2 linked regions of the Roseimaritima multifibrata genome follow. The protein of the gene in region 2 binds, or shares a complex with, the protein of the main gene of each other region. Links are inferred from orthologs where the notes say so. Each region holds a gene or a part of one and is shown on either strand. Other genes may lie near its edges. The genes, in order: FF011L_RS18870 and uvrB.

Region 1 (8,345 bases), 220 kb from region 2 along the record:
AGCCACCGTTCCATCTGGGAAGTCATGCAGCCGTTGCTGGATGCATGTGGCATCATGGCATCACTGGGGATTGTCAAATGGCTATCCGGGTACGCGGTCGATGATCTTGATCTAGCGATGGGATTGGTGGCGGTGGTGTTATTTTTATTAACATCCCAGTGGACCGGTCTTCGCAATCACTTCAGCGGCGAATCGTCCGACCGAGAAATCCTCGCCGTTGTCGGCACCTGGATCGTGACGGTACTGGGCTTGGCAATGCTGGGGATCGCAACTCGCTACAACACCTTTTTTTCACGAGCCACGCTGGCAGCATGGATCGTGGCGGCTCCTTGCATGATCGCTCTGGTCCGCATGGCGTTCCGAATCCTGCAACGCAGTTTTCTGGAACGAGGCTATGGATCGCGAACCGTTGCGATCGCCGGCCTGAATCCTCTGGGAATCTCCACCGCTCAAGCGATCGCCGATGATCCGGGACTTGGACTTCGGATGGTCGGATTTTATGACGACCGTGAACGAGAACGCTTACCGGAATCGGTTCCCGACGATGTGGCGCTCGCTGGCGACCTCCGCAGTTTGGTGAAGAAGGCTAGGGATGGTGAAATTGAAAGCATTTTGATCACCCTGCCAATGCGAGCCGAAGACCGAATACGATACATCCTCGACCAGTTAAGCAACTCCACCGTGTCGGTCTATATCGTCCCTGACTTTTTCGTCTTCGAACTGCTCCACGCCCGTTGGACTCAGGTTGGCGGCCTGCCAGCGGTCAGCGTTTTCGAAAACCCACTGTATGGTGTCGACGGGATGGTCAAACGGATCGCCGATGTCGCCTTGTCGCTTTGTGCATTGGTTGCCGCGGCTATCCCAATGACCCTGATTGCCATCGCCGTCAAATGGACTTCACCCGGCCCGGTCTTTTTCCGCCAACGCCGGTATGGGCTGGACGGACGAGAAATCAAAGTCTGGAAGTTTCGATCGATGAAGGCCTGCGATGATGGGCCCGTCGTCCAGCAGGCAACGAAGTCGGATCCACGTATCACCCGGGTTGGTGCATTCATTCGCAAAACCAGCCTGGATGAGCTTCCTCAGTTATTCAACGTCATCGAAGGATCGATGTCCCTTGTTGGCCCTCGGCCTCATGCCACGGCCCATAACGAAGAATACCGCGGTCTAATTCATGGCTACATGCTTCGCCACAAAGTGAAACCGGGGATTACGGGGTTGGCCCAAGTGTCGGGCAGCCGCGGCGAAACCGACACGATCGATAAAATGCAGCAACGAATCGATTTCGATCATCAATACATTCGTCGCTGGTCGCTCTGGCTGGACATCAAAATTCTCTTCAAAACCCTGTGGGTCGCGTGGCGACAACCCGAAGCCTATTAATCCACCGCAAGCGATTGGAGTTCTTCCAGCGAAGCAAACTCCAATGCCGAAATATGCGTCGCCGCCAAGACTACCTGCGGGGCCATCCCCTCATCAAAAGCTTCTTTCCAGCGAGCAGCACACAGGCACCAACGATCGCCCGACTTAAGGCCCGGAAATTCGAATTCCGGAATCGGGGTCGAGAGATCGTTTCCGCGGAATTTGCTAAACCGCAAAAAATCGTCGGTCATGACCGAGCAGACAACGTGCAAACCAACGTCGCCGGCTCCCGTCTGGCAACATCCGTCGCGATAATAACCGGTCACCGGGCTGGTGCTGCAAGTAATCAGAGGGTCGCCAAACACATTTTTGGGGGTCCGTACTGCCATCGAAAACGTGACTCAGGTTCGGTAGGAAACAAACGGGAGAGGAAAGCGTTCCCCATCCTAACCTTCTTCGCACGGACAAAGTAGCTGGACGACAATCTAATTGCTCCCAGCTCAAACAGTGCGGGCACCCCTTAGCGGAACGGCGCGAGCGGCTTGTTGATTTAGTGATTGTCGCCTTTCGCTTAAATCAACAGCCCGCGAACCGTTCGGCGATTCGCCGGATTTCAAGCCCGCTGACACCCTGCCGCCGGCAATTCGCCCCACATGTAATGGACCTTGGCTGCTAGCCCTTGGGTGATCAGCGCGTAGAATGAACCACTCAAAGCCTGCCTGCGGTGCGCTGGCGCCAAGAATGGATGTAGCAAGAGGAAAAGTGGTGGAAACCAATAGCCAACAACTAACCGCGGCCCAACAGGAAGCGGTAGCGCACCAAGATGGTCCGATGCTGATCCTGGCAGGGCCGGGAAGTGGTAAGACCCGTGTGGTCACCCACCGCATCGCCAATCTTCTGCAAATTGGCGTTCCCGCCCATCAAATCGCCGCGTTGACGTTTACCAACAAAGCGGCTCAGGAAATGGGAAATCGACTGGCGACCATCGCTCCGGGGCAAGACGTCTGGATGGGAACGTTCCATCGATTCTGTGCCCGCCTGCTTCGCCGTTACGCATCGATGGTCGGATTGGCCGAGAATTACTCGATCTACGATACCAGCGACAGCAAACAGGCGATGAAGCGTGCCATCGCCGCAGCGGAAGTGTCCACATCCCACACTTCCGCAGATCAAATTGCGGCGGTCATCAGCCGAGCGAAAAATCGGTTGGTCAGCCCCGAAATGATGCAGGGTCAATCCTTGCGGCATAACGAAGCGGTGGCGGCTCGAGTCTATCCGGTCTACCAAAAACAGCTGCTGCTCTCCAATGCGGTCGATTTTGATGACCTGCTATTCCATGTGGCAAACCTTTTGCGAGAGAACCCGGAACTTCGCAGCGAACTGGATTCTCGCTATCGATACATCATGGTCGACGAGTACCAAGACACCAACCTGGCCCAGTACGCAATCGTTCGCTCCCTATCGGTCGACTACCCGAACCTGGCTGTCACCGGAGACCCCGACCAATCGATCTACGGATGGCGTGGGGCGGACATCAACAACATTCTTGATTTTGAAAAAGACTACCCACACGTCAAAACGGTTCGTTTAGAAAAGAACTACCGAAGCGCGCCGAACATCCTTCGGATTGCCGACCAATTAATCAAGCACAATACCCGGCGGAAGGACAAGCAACTGCTAACCGACCGGGAAGAAGGGGCCCCGGTGGTCCTGCGGATGTACGAAGACGGCTACCGGGAAGCGGATGACATTGCCGACCAAATCACCGCCGCCATTCAAAACGAAGGCTGTCGCCCACAAGACTTTGCCGTCTTCTGCCGGATGAATGCACTAACCCGCTCGGTCGAACATGCGTTTCGCTCGCGAGGGCTACCCTACCAAATCGTCAATGGCGTCGAATTCTACCAGCGGAAAGAGATCAAAGACCTGCTGGCTTACTTTCATTTGGTCAACAATCCAGCCCACGATGTCGCTTTGCAGCGAGTCATCAACGTGCCAACGCGTGGGATCGGCGCCAAGTCGATCGAACGCCTGCGCGACTTTGCAGACGGCAATGGATTGACCTTGCTGGATGCCGCTCGAAACAGCGATCAAATTGAAGCACTGCCGACTCGCTCGGCGACGAAAATCCGGCAGTTTGTCGAAATGTTTGACCGCCTTAGCTTGAAAGCGACGGGGTCACTGGAAGAACTGTTGCTGCATCTGCTGGAACAGACCGACTATCGTGCCTTCCTGCGAAAATCATCGGTCGACGAACAAGACAACAGCCCGCTGGCCAATGTCGACGAACTGCTAACGGCCGCCGTCGAATTCGATCGTCAATTCCCTGAGGACGGTTCGCTAGAAGCTTTCCTGGAACAGGTTGCCCTGGTGTCGGACACCGACGCATTCGATGAAGAAAACGACCGCGTAACCCTGATGACCATGCACGCGGCAAAGGGTCTGGAATTCCCACGAGTCTTCATCATCGGCGTCGAAGATGACCTGCTGCCCCATTACCGCAGCAAGGAGGATCCGATGCAGGTCGAAGAGGAACGTCGACTGCTGTTCGTCGGGATCACCCGCGCCGAGGAGCGGCTTCAGCTGAGCTGCTGCAAACGGCGGGCTCTTCGCGGAGACCTACGCCCGGTTGTCGGCAGCCCCTTCCTGATGGAATTGCCCCGTGAAGAGATGCGTTTCATCGAACCAGAAGACTCCAATCAGTTCTTTGATTCAGGCGACGAATTTGGCGACGAGAGCTTTTCCGTCGACGGGGACGCCCCAGAAATCTGGGACCAGTCCAACGATTCTGCCACGACCAATGAAATCGACGAGGTCTGCCAATTACCGCCTGACGAACTGCCAGCGAAAAAAGCGGCAAAGAAACCTGCGTTGATTCCCGCAGGATTAAAGACGGCCGCAAACCTGCTGAATGAACAGAGCAACGACGACAAGATACCGTTAAACGATTTTCGCAATGGAATGATTGTCCATCACGAAGAATACGGTGCGGGGAAGGTTACCGCCGTTTCCGGGCGGGGCCCCAAACGAACGGCAACCATCGAATTCTCTTCAGGTGCCGCACGTTCGTTTCGATTAGCCTTCGCCAAGCTGACGCTTGGCGAGCAATAAAACTTCAAAGGAATCGGTGGCGGTTACTAGAAGCCAACGTTTCCTTGCCCCTGACCGACGCCCGAACCACCGAATCCACCACCACCACCGGTGTCAGGTAGGTTTTCCGAGTCACCAGAAACAAAGTTAAACGTGCTAACGTTTCCGATCTGCGAGAAGGTTGGAGTCGGGGTGATACGAACATAACGTCGATCTGCGGAAATAATCGCGATCGCTGTCATGCTCGCTCCTTCAGGCAAAACTTCGATTTCAGGTTCAAAACCGACAGCACCACCACGTCCGAATGGCTGACGACCTCCGACATTCCCACCAAAGCGGCGGATGTCTCGGATCATGTCTCCAGCAGACGAAAGGCTAGAACCGCCTGCCAGCTGTGCCAACATAGCGCCACCCATCTTGTCTTTAGCGGCACCGATATCGGCTAGCTGAGCTTCAGCGATTCGTTCTTCACGGCGTCCGTCTTTAACTTCAAAAGTAAGCAGAGCGTTTTTCTCTTTCAGATCGATCTGTTGCTGAATCAATCGCTGGGTTGGACGCCCAACATCGGTCAGGATCGAAACCGTCGCGTTGCCTGTGGAAACATCTCCCCACACGCGTCGCACCGACAGTTGATAAATCCCGCTGAAGCCTTTTGAACAGACATAGGTTTCGGTCACATTTCCGTCGTCCGTCGTTCCAGGCAGTGTATCCCCTAACAGGACTCCACCAGCGGCGGTCTGCGGGTTCTGCAACGAGCAAACGGTACCGGCAGGTTCTTGAACGGCCAAATCGACATCGGCATCGCCGGTCCAAGTAACCCGAATGATGACATCGTGTGCGGTGGCAACTTCAAGCTTCTTAGCAAACTCAGCCGCCGCGTCGTATTCACCACGTTCCTGTAACGTCTGGTAGGTCGCTCGGGCGATCAGACGAACTTCTCGTTCGAAAGATTCTTTTTCTTTTGGCCACGCTTGGCTGAGCACGCCAGCACAAGCCCAAGTCAAACCATCGATATCATCCAAATCACGAGCGATTCGCAAGCCGCTGATATAACAGTCTTGGCGATAGGGATGCAGACGCGACACGTCCTGACACAAGCGAAGAGCCGCCTTTTTGGAACCAACGGCTTCCAGGTGGGTCGCTACATTCATAACGTCTTCGGGGGTATCCGCAAAATCGACCGCCGAAAGTAAGGCTCGCTCGATTTCGGTCTGATCGCCGTCGGTTCCCATCAGTGCCAATGCGTAGGCTTCGTACATCCAAGCCTGCACATTGCCGCTTGCGATCGCGGCGGAGATCAGATCCCGCATTTCAGCGAAATGGATCTTTGCAGTCTCTTCGTCATCCTCCGACGCAGCCTTCGAGGCTTTGTTATTCATCGTCCGGATCGTACTACGGATCCGTTGATCATGAAGCGTTTCTTCAGCGGCCGTTTCAAAGGAAAGCCCCTGAAAATACTCTTGCCAAGCTTCGGCAGTCGTCTGGGAATCGTTCGGAGTCAATTTGATCGGCCCAGGACCAATCAGGACATCCGAATCATCGACGCTTTTGGAAGTGGCTTTGCCGGACAGAGAGATGTCGTCAGGAATGACGAACATACCGCCACCCATGCCGCCGCCCATACCACCCATGCCGCCGCCCATGCCACCCATGCCGCCGCCCATACCGCCCATGCCGCCGCCCATGCCACCCATGCCGCCGCCCATGCCGCCCATGCCGCCGCCCATGCCACCCATGCCGCCCATGCTGATCACAGGAACCACAAGGTCGCCGACCGGATAAACTTTGGTGACCAAATTGGCCTCAGCAGTGGTAATGGTCGTAATTTTCAAAACTTCGTCATCGATCATGTAAGTCAGATCAAGATCTTCCAACATCAATCGCATGAACGAGCGAAGCGTCGTTCCTTTGATATCGATCGTGACAGGCATGTCGCCACTCAAACCGTCTTCTTCCAAAGCACGACTATCGATTCGAATCGGAATGTCGTGAGCTTCGGACAGAGTCCGAGCGACCTGCGTTAGAGGCTCTTCCAAGAAAGGACCGGAGGTTGCTTCATCATCCAAAGCGGAATAGATACGGCGTTCGATTGGGTTGTCACCCGACAGATCCAACGATCCGTAACGTTCCAGACGGCGGCGACTGAGTCGCTGCCAAGTTTCCGCTTCTGGGTAAACGATGGGGGGTTCATCGACGAAAGGAATAAACGCTTTCTCGACAAGGCTCAACGCGTCAACGAAACCGCGTTCGCGAAGGTCCTGATAACGGCGGTGACGTTCAACCGTCGAAACGATATGCGAATTCTCCATCGCGTGCTGAGAAATGACTCGACCGGTTCCCGCCAGATCGGCAAGATCTGGAGCGAGCGAATTGGCCGCTTCGTCGTAACGACCTTCCCGCATCACAGCGTTCATCTGCTGCGACAACTGAGAAATCCGAGCTTCATCACGGAAGGTATCGGCCAACATCCGTTCAACCGCTTCGGCAGCAGCCACCTGCTGCTGGAGCGTTTCCTGATCGGCCATGAATGCCTTTGTCCGAGCCGACGCGGTTTGCAGTGCGGAATTCACGTCACCGAGAAGTTCCTCACGAACGTCTGGATCGATATTTGGTTCACTTTCAACGATCGCTCGCAGAACTTTTAGGCTTTCGGTCACCTGCGAAGGATCCCGTTCCATCTGCCGGCGAGCCGCCGACAAACCGCCCAGTACTTCGGCACGCAAACGTCCTGAATTCTTTTGACGTTGTGCATCGGTTTCTTCCAACAACCCGCTGGGCTGTTCCTGGACTTCATCACCTTGCAACTTCGGAGAATTCGCACTCTCCTGAAGCATCGAAGTCAGACGTCCTTGATCGGAAGCCAAACGAGAGATCATCTGTGCGTTTGCATTGTTAGGATCGCTTGCCAAAGCCAAATCGGCGACGACGGATGCCCCGCGAGCGTTCCCTTGCTTCAAAGCCAAAGTTCCGGCTTGAACCATCTGGTCCGCCCGAAAGTTCATCGCTTTGGCGATCGACTGCAGCGCCCACGATCCGGGCGTCGGCAACAGCAGGCCTTGGTTGTTGGCCGAGTTACCAACCAAACCGGGAAGGAATGCAAAGTCAGGATTTGCCGGTTCCGCAGTGGCGTCCATTGCGACTTCGAATGGGACTCCACCAACGTGGCCGTCAACAACGATGTTCCCTTCGACCTTGGGCTCCATCTGTCCGATCAAGACCGTATCACGATCGATCCGGACAGGTGGCAAGCGACCGGCTTGAACGGTTTTCATTCCAGTGGGCAGTTTCAGGTCGTCGATCCACATGGGAGCGGTCACCGAAGCGTCGGCAAGCTGACGCCCGAAGGTACCCGCAAGATTTAAATTTTCTTCGGTCGGAGCAAGCGTCACTCCACCGGTCTGATTGGCAAGGGTTGCCAACAGTTCAACATTCGTTGTCGGGCCAACCGCCAAACTGTGGATACTGATTTTGTCGGCTCGGAGCGCGTCGATCAGTGTCACGAAGGATTGCTGGTCGCGAATTTCGCCCAGCGACGAACCGTCGCCGATGTAGACGATACTGTGCGTTCCGGGCTGGCCCACCAATTCGGCTCGAGCCGAATGCAACGCGGTCGACAGGTTCGTGTTGCCCAGTGGCAGACGACGCTGTAGTTTGCTGACCGCTTCGCGGGTTGTTTCCGCGGTTCCCGATGCAAACGAATCGCTTAGCGGAGCCGCATTGACGTCGACCGCATAGATTTTGACCTCATCCGTCGGACGCAATTGCTCTAGCAATGACTGCACCGCCAGCGAAGCCGCCCCACGATAGGTGCCAACCTGGCTGGCCGACGTGTCGACCACCACGACGACCCTCGCCGGACGCGATCGAGCCGCCTGCAGCAATGCAGGATCCGC
Region 2 (8,219 bases):
CGAAGCGGGTGAAGCGGACGGCAAGATCAATGCCGATACGCATATCATCGAACCGACCAGCGGAAATACCGGAATCGCTCTAGCTTTTGTTTGTGCCGCCAAAGGTTACAAACTGACGCTGACGATGCCCGAATCGATGTCGGTCGAACGGCGTGCATTGCTGCGAGCCCTCGGGGCAAACTTGGTTCTGACTCCGGCAGCCGAAGGGATGAACGGAGCGATCAAGACCGCTGGCGAATTGGTCGCAAGCACCGACAATGCCTTCATGCCTCAACAGTTTGAAAACCCGGCAAACCCCAGCATCCATCAAGCGACCACCGGCCCCGAAATCTGGGAAGACAGTGGACAGAACATCGATGTTTTGGTTGCAGGTGTCGGAACCGGTGGCACCCTAACCGGTGTCGCCCGGTACCTAAAAGAACGGAATCCCGATTTCAAAGCGATCGCTGTCGAACCGAAGCATTCGCCAGTCATCAGTGGTGGTTCGCCAGGCAAACACCGCATCCAAGGAATCGGTGCTGGATTCGTTCCTAAAAATCTAGACACCACGCTTGTCGATGATGTTGTCTTGGTCGAAGACGAAGATGCCTTCGAGTACGGACGCCTGCTGGCCAAGCAGGAAGGGATCATGGCGGGCATCAGTAGCGGCGCCAACATGTACGCCGCTCTGGAAATCGCCAAACGCCCTGAATACAAAGGCAAACGGATCGTCACCGTGATGTGCAGCTTGGGCGAACGCTACCTCAGCACACCGCTGTTTGGCGATCTGGGCATTTAGCGTTTGCGGAAGATTTTCATTCGGGATCAACAATCCCGAATGTGACCTCCACAGCGGACCGCGTGGGGCTTATCTTGAAGGGCTGGATTCTATGGTTAAACATCCCATCCGCTTCTTCAGAAGGCCCCTCAGATGCTGCAATCGTCTACGATACTGCTCGGCTCGCTACTCTCGATCATGGCGGTCTCCACGGTCGTTCGTGGAGACGAAGGCATGTGGCTATTCAACGCCCTCCCGCTAAAGCATCTTGAACAAAACCACCAGTTCTCGCCAACGACCGAATGGGCAGACCATCTGCGGCTCTCTTCGGTCCGCTTCAATTCAGGCGGTTCGGGCTCGTTTGTCTCCAGCGACGGTTTGGTCTTAACCAATCACCATGTCGCCAGCGACACCCTGCATAAGCTAAGCACGCCGGAACGCAACATCATTGATGCGGGGTTCCTGGCGAAACAGCCTTCGGAAGAACTCCCTGCCCCCGACTTGGAACTGAACCAGTTGGTTTCGATCGAGAACGTGACCGAGCGCGTCAATGCAGCGGTCGCCGCCGACCTCAACAGTGACGAAGCGTCCAAGGCTAGGCGGGCAATTATTTCGACGATCGAAAAAGAGTCGTTGGATTCCACCGGACTTCGCAGCGATGTGGTAACGCTGTACGGAGGCGCTCAGTACCACCTTTATCGCTACAAGAAATATACCGACGTCCGATTGGTTTGGGCTCCTGAAACCAAAGCCGCTTTCTTCGGTGGTGATGCGGACAATTTTGAGTACCCACGGTACTGCCTAGACGCCTCATTGATGCGAGTCTACGAAGACGGAAAACCAGCGAAGATCGACAATCACCTGGGCTGGAGCGACCAACCGGTTGCCAATGGGGATCTGGTCTTCGTTTCGGGAAACCCCGGACGCACACAGCGGATCTTCACCACGGCCGCGTTCAAGTTCCTGCGTGACGAACGCCTGCCATACGTGCTCGATTTCCTCCGACGTAAAGAAATCATGTTGCAGCAGTATGGGCTGGAAGGGATCGAACAAAAACGTCAGGCCCGCGACGAACTGTTCGGAATCCAGAACGCCCGGAAAGCCTACACAGGCATGCTTGCCGGCTTGCAGTCGCCTCAAACCATCCAAACCAAGCAAGCCGCAGAAGATCAACTTCTAAGTGCAGCGGCAAAGGACGAAGGCCTAAAACCGTTGACGTCGGCTTGGCAACAGATCGCCGACATCCAAATTGAAAAAGCAAAACTGCTGGGACAAAGTACCGGATTCCAGTCGCGTCTTTACGACATCGCCGAAACACTTGTGCTGATGTCGGCCGAAGACCAAAAACCGAACTCCGAACGACTCCGTGAATATGGAGAGGCCGGTCGCGAATCCCTCCTGCAGGACCTGCTCAGCGAAGCTCCGATCTATCCCGATTTGGAACGCGCCAAACTGGCCGACGAACTTGCACGATTTGTCGAACAGCGTGGCGGCGACGATCCGTTGGTTCAGCATGTCCTTAACGGGCAAAGCCCACAGGAACGTGCCAGCGAACTAATCGCCGGAACAAAACTAGCCGATGTCGCCGCGCGACAAACGTTGGTCGATGGTGACCGCACACACGTCCTGGCCAGCGACGACGCATTGATCAGTCTAGCGCTGTTGATGGAACCCGAATACCGCGCCCATCGGACACGCCGCGAAGAACTGGAAGAACAGGAGCGTCAGGCTTACACAAAGGTCAGCGAAGTAACCGCCGCAATCGATGGGACCGATACTTATCCCGATGCAACCTTCACCTTGCGACTGGCGTTTGGCACGGTCAAAGGATACCAAGAAAATGGACAAACCGTCCAACCTTGGACCGTCCTTAACGGAGCCTTCGAACATGCCGCCGAACACGAAGGGCAAGAAGATTTTGACTTGCCTGAAAGCTGGCTGGCTGCCAAGGAAAAAATCGACGGGCATACGCAACTGAATTTCATTTGCACCGCCGACATCATTGGTGGCAATAGCGGTAGCCCCGTCGTCAACCGCGAAGGTGATCTGGTCGGATTGATCTTTGACGGAAACATCCAAAGTTTGACCAGCGATTACCTCTACAGCGACGAACAAGCGCGTGCGGTCTCCGTGTCAGCCGCTGCGATTCGCGAAGTGATCCGCAACGTTTACCAGGCACCTGAACTAGCCGATTCCTTAGGCAAGTAGGCAGGTCAGAGGGCAACCTTCAAGCAATGCCTCGCGGCCCGTTCATCGTGACGCGCCGCGGGCAATCAAAAAGCTGGCACACCGTTTGCTTCTATGGTCCTTTCAGTTTTCACACGATTCGAGTGCAAGTCACCGAATCGATAGAACCTCAAAAACTGGAGTATCTAAGATGTATATTGGTGGCGGAATTCTAGGAACGGTATTGGTCATCCTGCTGATCGTTTTTCTTGCTCGTCGCGTCTAAGCGAAGGGCAGGGGCGACAACAAGGTTGGAACGTCCCAACCCGATGCGTCGGTGAGAGATAACAGACCGCTTAAGTTATCGCTTGATGACGCGTCGAGTTAGTGCTTGTCGCCTTTGGATCGGGACGCGAGAGAACGCGCCCGTCAGTCGACTTGCACGGAGTGAAAGGCGGCAATCTGCACTCCGCTTGCGACGCCATCCACGACTGGTGATTCGCCGGGTTGGTGATTCGCTGAGCTGGTAATTCGCTGAGCTGGGATTCAAGATTCGACCGCTCACTTTTACCTGTAACGAACGGCTAACGTTTGGGACGGGGGACTTTTCGTGGCGCCCCTTTTAGGCCTCGGCTTTCGGCCCGCTTGCGTCCCTTTTTCTGACGGCCGATCGTCTGGCTTGACGCTTCGACTTCCACCTCCTTCAGCGGCCGTCCGATCGCTTCTTTTAACTGCAGGACTCGGTCCCGCAATTGAGCCGCACGCTCGAAATCCAATCCTTCCGCAGCCTGCAGCATCTCTTGCTCCAGCTGTTCAACGTACTCGATGGTCACATATCGACCATCACTTTCCGCTTGAGCCTTTGCAGTTGCGACACGACGTTTGGCGGCATCTTTCTCGATCCCTGCATGAATTTTCCGCCGCACCGTTTCCGGCGTAATCCCATGTTTCTTATTGTAGGCTTGTTGGATAGCGCGTCTTCGTTCGGTTTCATCGATCGCCGCTCTCATCGAATCGGTGATCTTATCGGCATACAAGTTAACGCGTGCATTCACATTTCTTGCTGCCCGCCCGATGGTCTGCACCAAACTGGTTTCGCTGCGTAAGAATCCTTCTTTATCCGCGTCCAAGATCGCGACCAAAGAAACTTCGGGTAAATCCAACCCTTCTCGAAGCAGATTGACCCCGATCAATGCATCGAACTTGCCTTCACGCAGCTCCTGAAGCAATTCAACGCGTTCGAAGGCATTCAGTTCGCTGTGCAACCAACGGCAGCGAACGTTTTGTTCCTGCATGAATGTCGCCAAATCCTCCGCCAAACGCTTGGTCAGAGCGGTGACCAGAACACGTTCATCCTTGGCGGCTCGATCACGGATCTCTGCCAACAGGTGATTGACTTGGCCTTTCGCTGAAACGACTTCGACAATGGGATCCAATAGCCCGGTCGGTCGAATGATCTGTTCAACCACCTCGCCGCCAGCGCGTTCCAATTCATAATTCGAAGGGGTCGCTGAAACGAACACGACTTGCCCGACGCGATTCTCCCATTCCTCAAACTGCATTGGACGATTATCGAGCGCGCTGGGCAGGCGGAACCCATGATCGACCAGCGTTAGCTTTCGCGATCGGTCACCGGCGTACATGGCTCGAACCTGGGGGATCGTGACATGCGATTCATCGACCATCGTGAGAAAGTCATCGGGAAAATAGTCGTACAGCGTGTCGGGTGCCGAACCTGGTGGTTTTCCCGAAAGCGGGCGACTGTAATTTTCGATCCCCGGGCAATGTCCAACCTCCTGCATCATTTCGATATCGAAACGAGTCCTAGCGGCCAAGCGTTGGGCTTCCAGCAGTTTCCCTCGTGACTGAAACAGTTCCAGTTGCTCAGCCAGTTCCTGTTTGATCATGCCGATCGCCGCGGCGATCCGATCTTCGCTCATCACAAAGTGCTTGGCCGGATAGATGTAGACTTCATCGCAGGTATCGAAGACCTCTCCCGAAGTCGGGTTGATCATCGAAATCTGTTCGATTTCATCTCCCCACATTTCGATACGGTAGGCGAATTCTTCGTAACTAGGCCACAATTCAACACAGTCCCCACGGACGCGGAATCGGCCTCGTTCAAAAGCGACATCGTTTCGGTCGTATTGGATTTCGACCAATTTCATCAGCAACCGATCCCGCCGGGTCTGCACTCCTTTGCGGACATGGACCACCAAATCTTTGTAGTCCTGCGGGGAACCCAAACCATAAATACTACTAACCGACGCGACGATCAGCACATCGCGGCGACTGACCAACGAACTGGTGGTCGCCAACCGCAAACGATCGATCTCTTCATTGATGGAAGCATCTTTTTCGATGTAGACGTCGCGTTGGGGGATGTAGGCTTCTGGCTGATAGTAGTCGTAATAACTAACAAAATAGTGGACAGCATTCTGCGGAAAGAACTCTTTGAATTCCGAATAAAGCTGAGCCGCCAGCGTTTTGTTATGGCTAAGGATCAAGGTCGGGCGGCCCATCTGTGCGACCACATTTGCCATCGTGTACGTTTTTCCCGTACCGGTAGCCCCCAGCAGCACCTGCACCCGCTTCTTTTCCTTTAACCCACGCACCAGGGCCTTGATCGCCGCAGGCTGATCCCCCGCAGGAGGAAAGGGGCTAGCCAGGTGAAATTCTGCAGGTGGTAATTCGATTTTGGGCATACAACGCGACATTTTCGAAAAGGCATGGGGCCGAGAACCCAAATTTTAGCCCCAATCACTATATCTAGCACCCGCAACCCGCAAGACATTGACGGATTATGCAGTACAAAGCGGCTGAAATCGCGTTCGACCAGTAGGCTATTAATTTCCCTTCCTATTTATTCATCGAATAGAATGGAAAGGAAAACCAGATGGAAACGCCCCGATCTGCCTCTTTTCACTCCCTTCTGCTTAAATCGACTATGCCTTTTCTCAAGTATTGCTGCCTGGTCCTGCTGCTAACGCTGGTCTCTGCGGCTTCCAGCGAAGCGGAAATGACATCCCGAGAAAAACTATCGGTGATGCGAATCGCGACCGCCGTGAAGGAAGCAGGGGCTAGCTACCAAGCTGGCGAATACGAAACCTGTGGCGAAAAGATCACCGCCGCAGTGACCCTGATCGAAAAGGCGATGGAAACGGCCGACCAAGAGGTCTACGAAGCCTTACTGCCGCAATTCTCGAGGATTTCCCGAGCCTCCGCGTTGTTGGAACTAGAGGGGATTCGCGTCGCTTTCAAACGGCCAGAAGCCCCTTCGATGAAACCGAAGGACAAACCTGCCGCTCCCAGCACTCCCACGCCAAAACCTCCGACGCCCCCCAAACCGGCCGAGGGCGAAGTTAGTTTCGCGAACGATGTCGCCCCGATCTTGGTCCAACAATGTGGACGTTGCCACATCAATGGTTCGAAGGGAAATTTCACGCTGACCTCGTTTGCCGCACTGATGAAGGGGCCGCCCGAAGGGGTGGTTGTGTTTGCAGGCGATGTCGTGGGAAGCCGTTTGATTGAGGTAATCGAAACCGGCGACATGCCTCGAGGCAACAAAATGCCTCCTAAACAGCTGGAAACGCTAAAAGAATGGGTTCTGGCAGGCGCCAAGTTCGATGGCCCGGCGCCCGAGGCCCCACTGATGGCTTACGCCGGCAAAGCCGATCCAGCCGCAGCGGCACCCATGACCCCGAAACTGGAAACCAAACGGAGCACTGGCAGTGAAACGGTCAGTTTCGCCAACGATGTCGCCCCTCTACTGGTTGCCAACTGCAACGGGTGTCATTTGGATGCGATGCAAACCCGTGGCGGATTGCGGCTGGATACCTTCGCGCAATTGCTTCGCGGCGGAGACAGCGGATCGATCGTTACCCCGGGCAACGGCGCCAGCAGCCTGCTTGTCCAGAAACTACGCGGTGAGGTCGGAGACATCATGCCCGCGGGCGGACGTCCAAAACTGTCCGATGAATCGATTCAACTGATCAGCACCTGGATCGATGAAGGGGCCACGCTGGACGGGCTGAACGAAGACCAACCGATTCGCACGATGGCAAACTTGGCCTGGGCTAAAAATGCGACCCATGAAGAACTGATGCAGCGTCGCCAGGAGCTAGCTCAAAAAGCGTGGAACCTAGGGGCGACCCCGGCCGCACGTCAGAATACCAATGACTTCTCCTCCCCCAATTTCTACGTCCTGGGAAGCGGATCGAAAGAAACGATGGAAGAGATCGCCAAAAGTGCGGAAGCGACTTTAAAAAGCGTGAAAACCGTCGTGGATGCAACCGATGCCGGCCCCATGTACAAGGGCAAGGCAACGATTTTCGTTCTTCCCAAACGGTACGAGTATGCTGAATTTGCGAAGATGGTTGAACGCCGATCGATCCCTTCCACGTGGACCGAACACTGGCAATACAACATCATCGATGCCTACGTCCCCATGGTCGTCAATCCTGACGAGGATCCCGAAACCCTTTCCGCACGTCTGATCGCTCCACTGACCAGCCTGGCGGTCGCCTCCCAAGGGGGTGATGTCCCGCGATGGCTGGCCGAAGGAATCGGTCGAGCCAACGCAGCCAAGCTAGGAGGCCGCGACAACCCGCAAGCGGACAAGTGGCGAGAAGAGCTTCCCGAGGCGCTTGCGGTGATCGAAAAACCGGACGATTTTCTCAAAGGGCGACTCACCCCCGAAAGAACCGACCTGGTCGCCTTTGGACTGGGAAATCAAATGCTAGAACGTAACGGACGACGTCAGTTCGACCAACTGATCCGAGCTCTGAAAGAAGGAAAGCCGTTCGCGGCAGCCTTCACGGGCGCGTTTGGGGGCCCTCCCCAAGCCTACGTCGACGCCTGGCTAAGAATGCAAGCCAATTCGCCTCAACGACGCGGCCGCTATTAATCAGGACGTTCGTAATCGAATGCCGACGGAGAGATCCCCAACGGAACAGTTTGCGGCGGCTCTTCCAAGGCAGCTGGATTTAGACGCACCCCAGGACACCTAAGCAGCATGCGATGCCGCGGCAATTTCATGCTTGCGTTTTGGTGGCGCACTCACTTCACCCTCCTTTTAACGAGGGCTGAGCAATTTTGACGAGGGCTGAGCCGGCTACGACGGGCATGCCCGGCCACGAAATTGGCGCGCGGGTGACTGAAATTGCAAAAGTTAAATTGCAAGATGGCGGTCCCTACTGACGATGTTGCACCTTGCAATCCTCGTTTTTCCATTGGCGGCCTCTCATGCGGTGGGCGAAATCTCGTACGGAAATCTCGTGCCACGCAACGCAATCAA

What was found.
Region 1: the proteins of uvrB (region 2) and FF011L_RS18870 are in contact, whole or in part, in a crystal structure (PDB 7EGT), measured with the Thermus thermophilus proteins. The link is inferred for Roseimaritima multifibrata from one-to-one orthologs. Residues at the interface, in WP_096411307.1 of Thermus thermophilus: Glu23, Leu25, Arg26, Asp27, Gly28, Glu29, Arg30, Phe31, Arg55, Glu326, Asp327, Phe328, Glu379, Ser382, Gln383, His398, Gly400, Arg401; in WP_096412145.1 of Thermus thermophilus: His654, Arg656, Phe657, Gln666, Asp668, Glu669, Lys680, Arg681, Leu682, Ser683, Lys685, Tyr686, Ala687.

The regions. Positions count from the first base shown.
Region 1 is NZ_CP036262.1:5,202,263-5,210,607, forward strand. What follows is about bases 1,743-4,800. They hold FF011L_RS18870 (ATP-dependent helicase), read left to right. Parts: upstream 1,743-2,127; coding sequence 2,128-4,473; downstream 4,474-4,800. Other genes in these bases: FF011L_RS18865 (DUF2237 family protein), read right to left, coding at 1,743-1,751; FF011L_RS18875 (VWA domain-containing protein), read right to left, coding at 4,500-4,800. In the rest of the region: FF011L_RS18860 (undecaprenyl-phosphate glucose phosphotransferase), read left to right, coding at 1-1,383; more of FF011L_RS18865, read right to left, coding at 1,380-1,742; more of FF011L_RS18875, read right to left, coding at 4,801-8,345. UniProt on the Escherichia coli protein: A helicase with DNA-dependent ATPase activity. Unwinds DNA duplexes with 3'-5' polarity. Translocates on single-stranded DNA with 3'-5' polarity. Initiates unwinding more efficiently from a nicked substrate than double-stranded DNA.
Region 2 is NZ_CP036262.1:5,425,415-5,433,633, forward strand. The notes cover bases 3,069-6,000. They hold uvrB (excinuclease ABC subunit UvrB), read right to left. Parts: upstream 5,629-6,000; coding sequence 3,508-5,628; downstream 3,069-3,507. Other genes in these bases: FF011L_RS19685 (c-type cytochrome domain-containing protein), read left to right, coding at 5,871-6,000. In the rest of the region: cysK (cysteine synthase A), read left to right, coding at 1-778; FF011L_RS19675 (S46 family peptidase), read left to right, coding at 911-2,965; more of FF011L_RS19685, read left to right, coding at 6,001-7,829. UniProt on the Escherichia coli protein: The UvrABC repair system catalyzes the recognition and processing of DNA lesions. A damage recognition complex composed of 2 UvrA and 2 UvrB subunits scans DNA for abnormalities.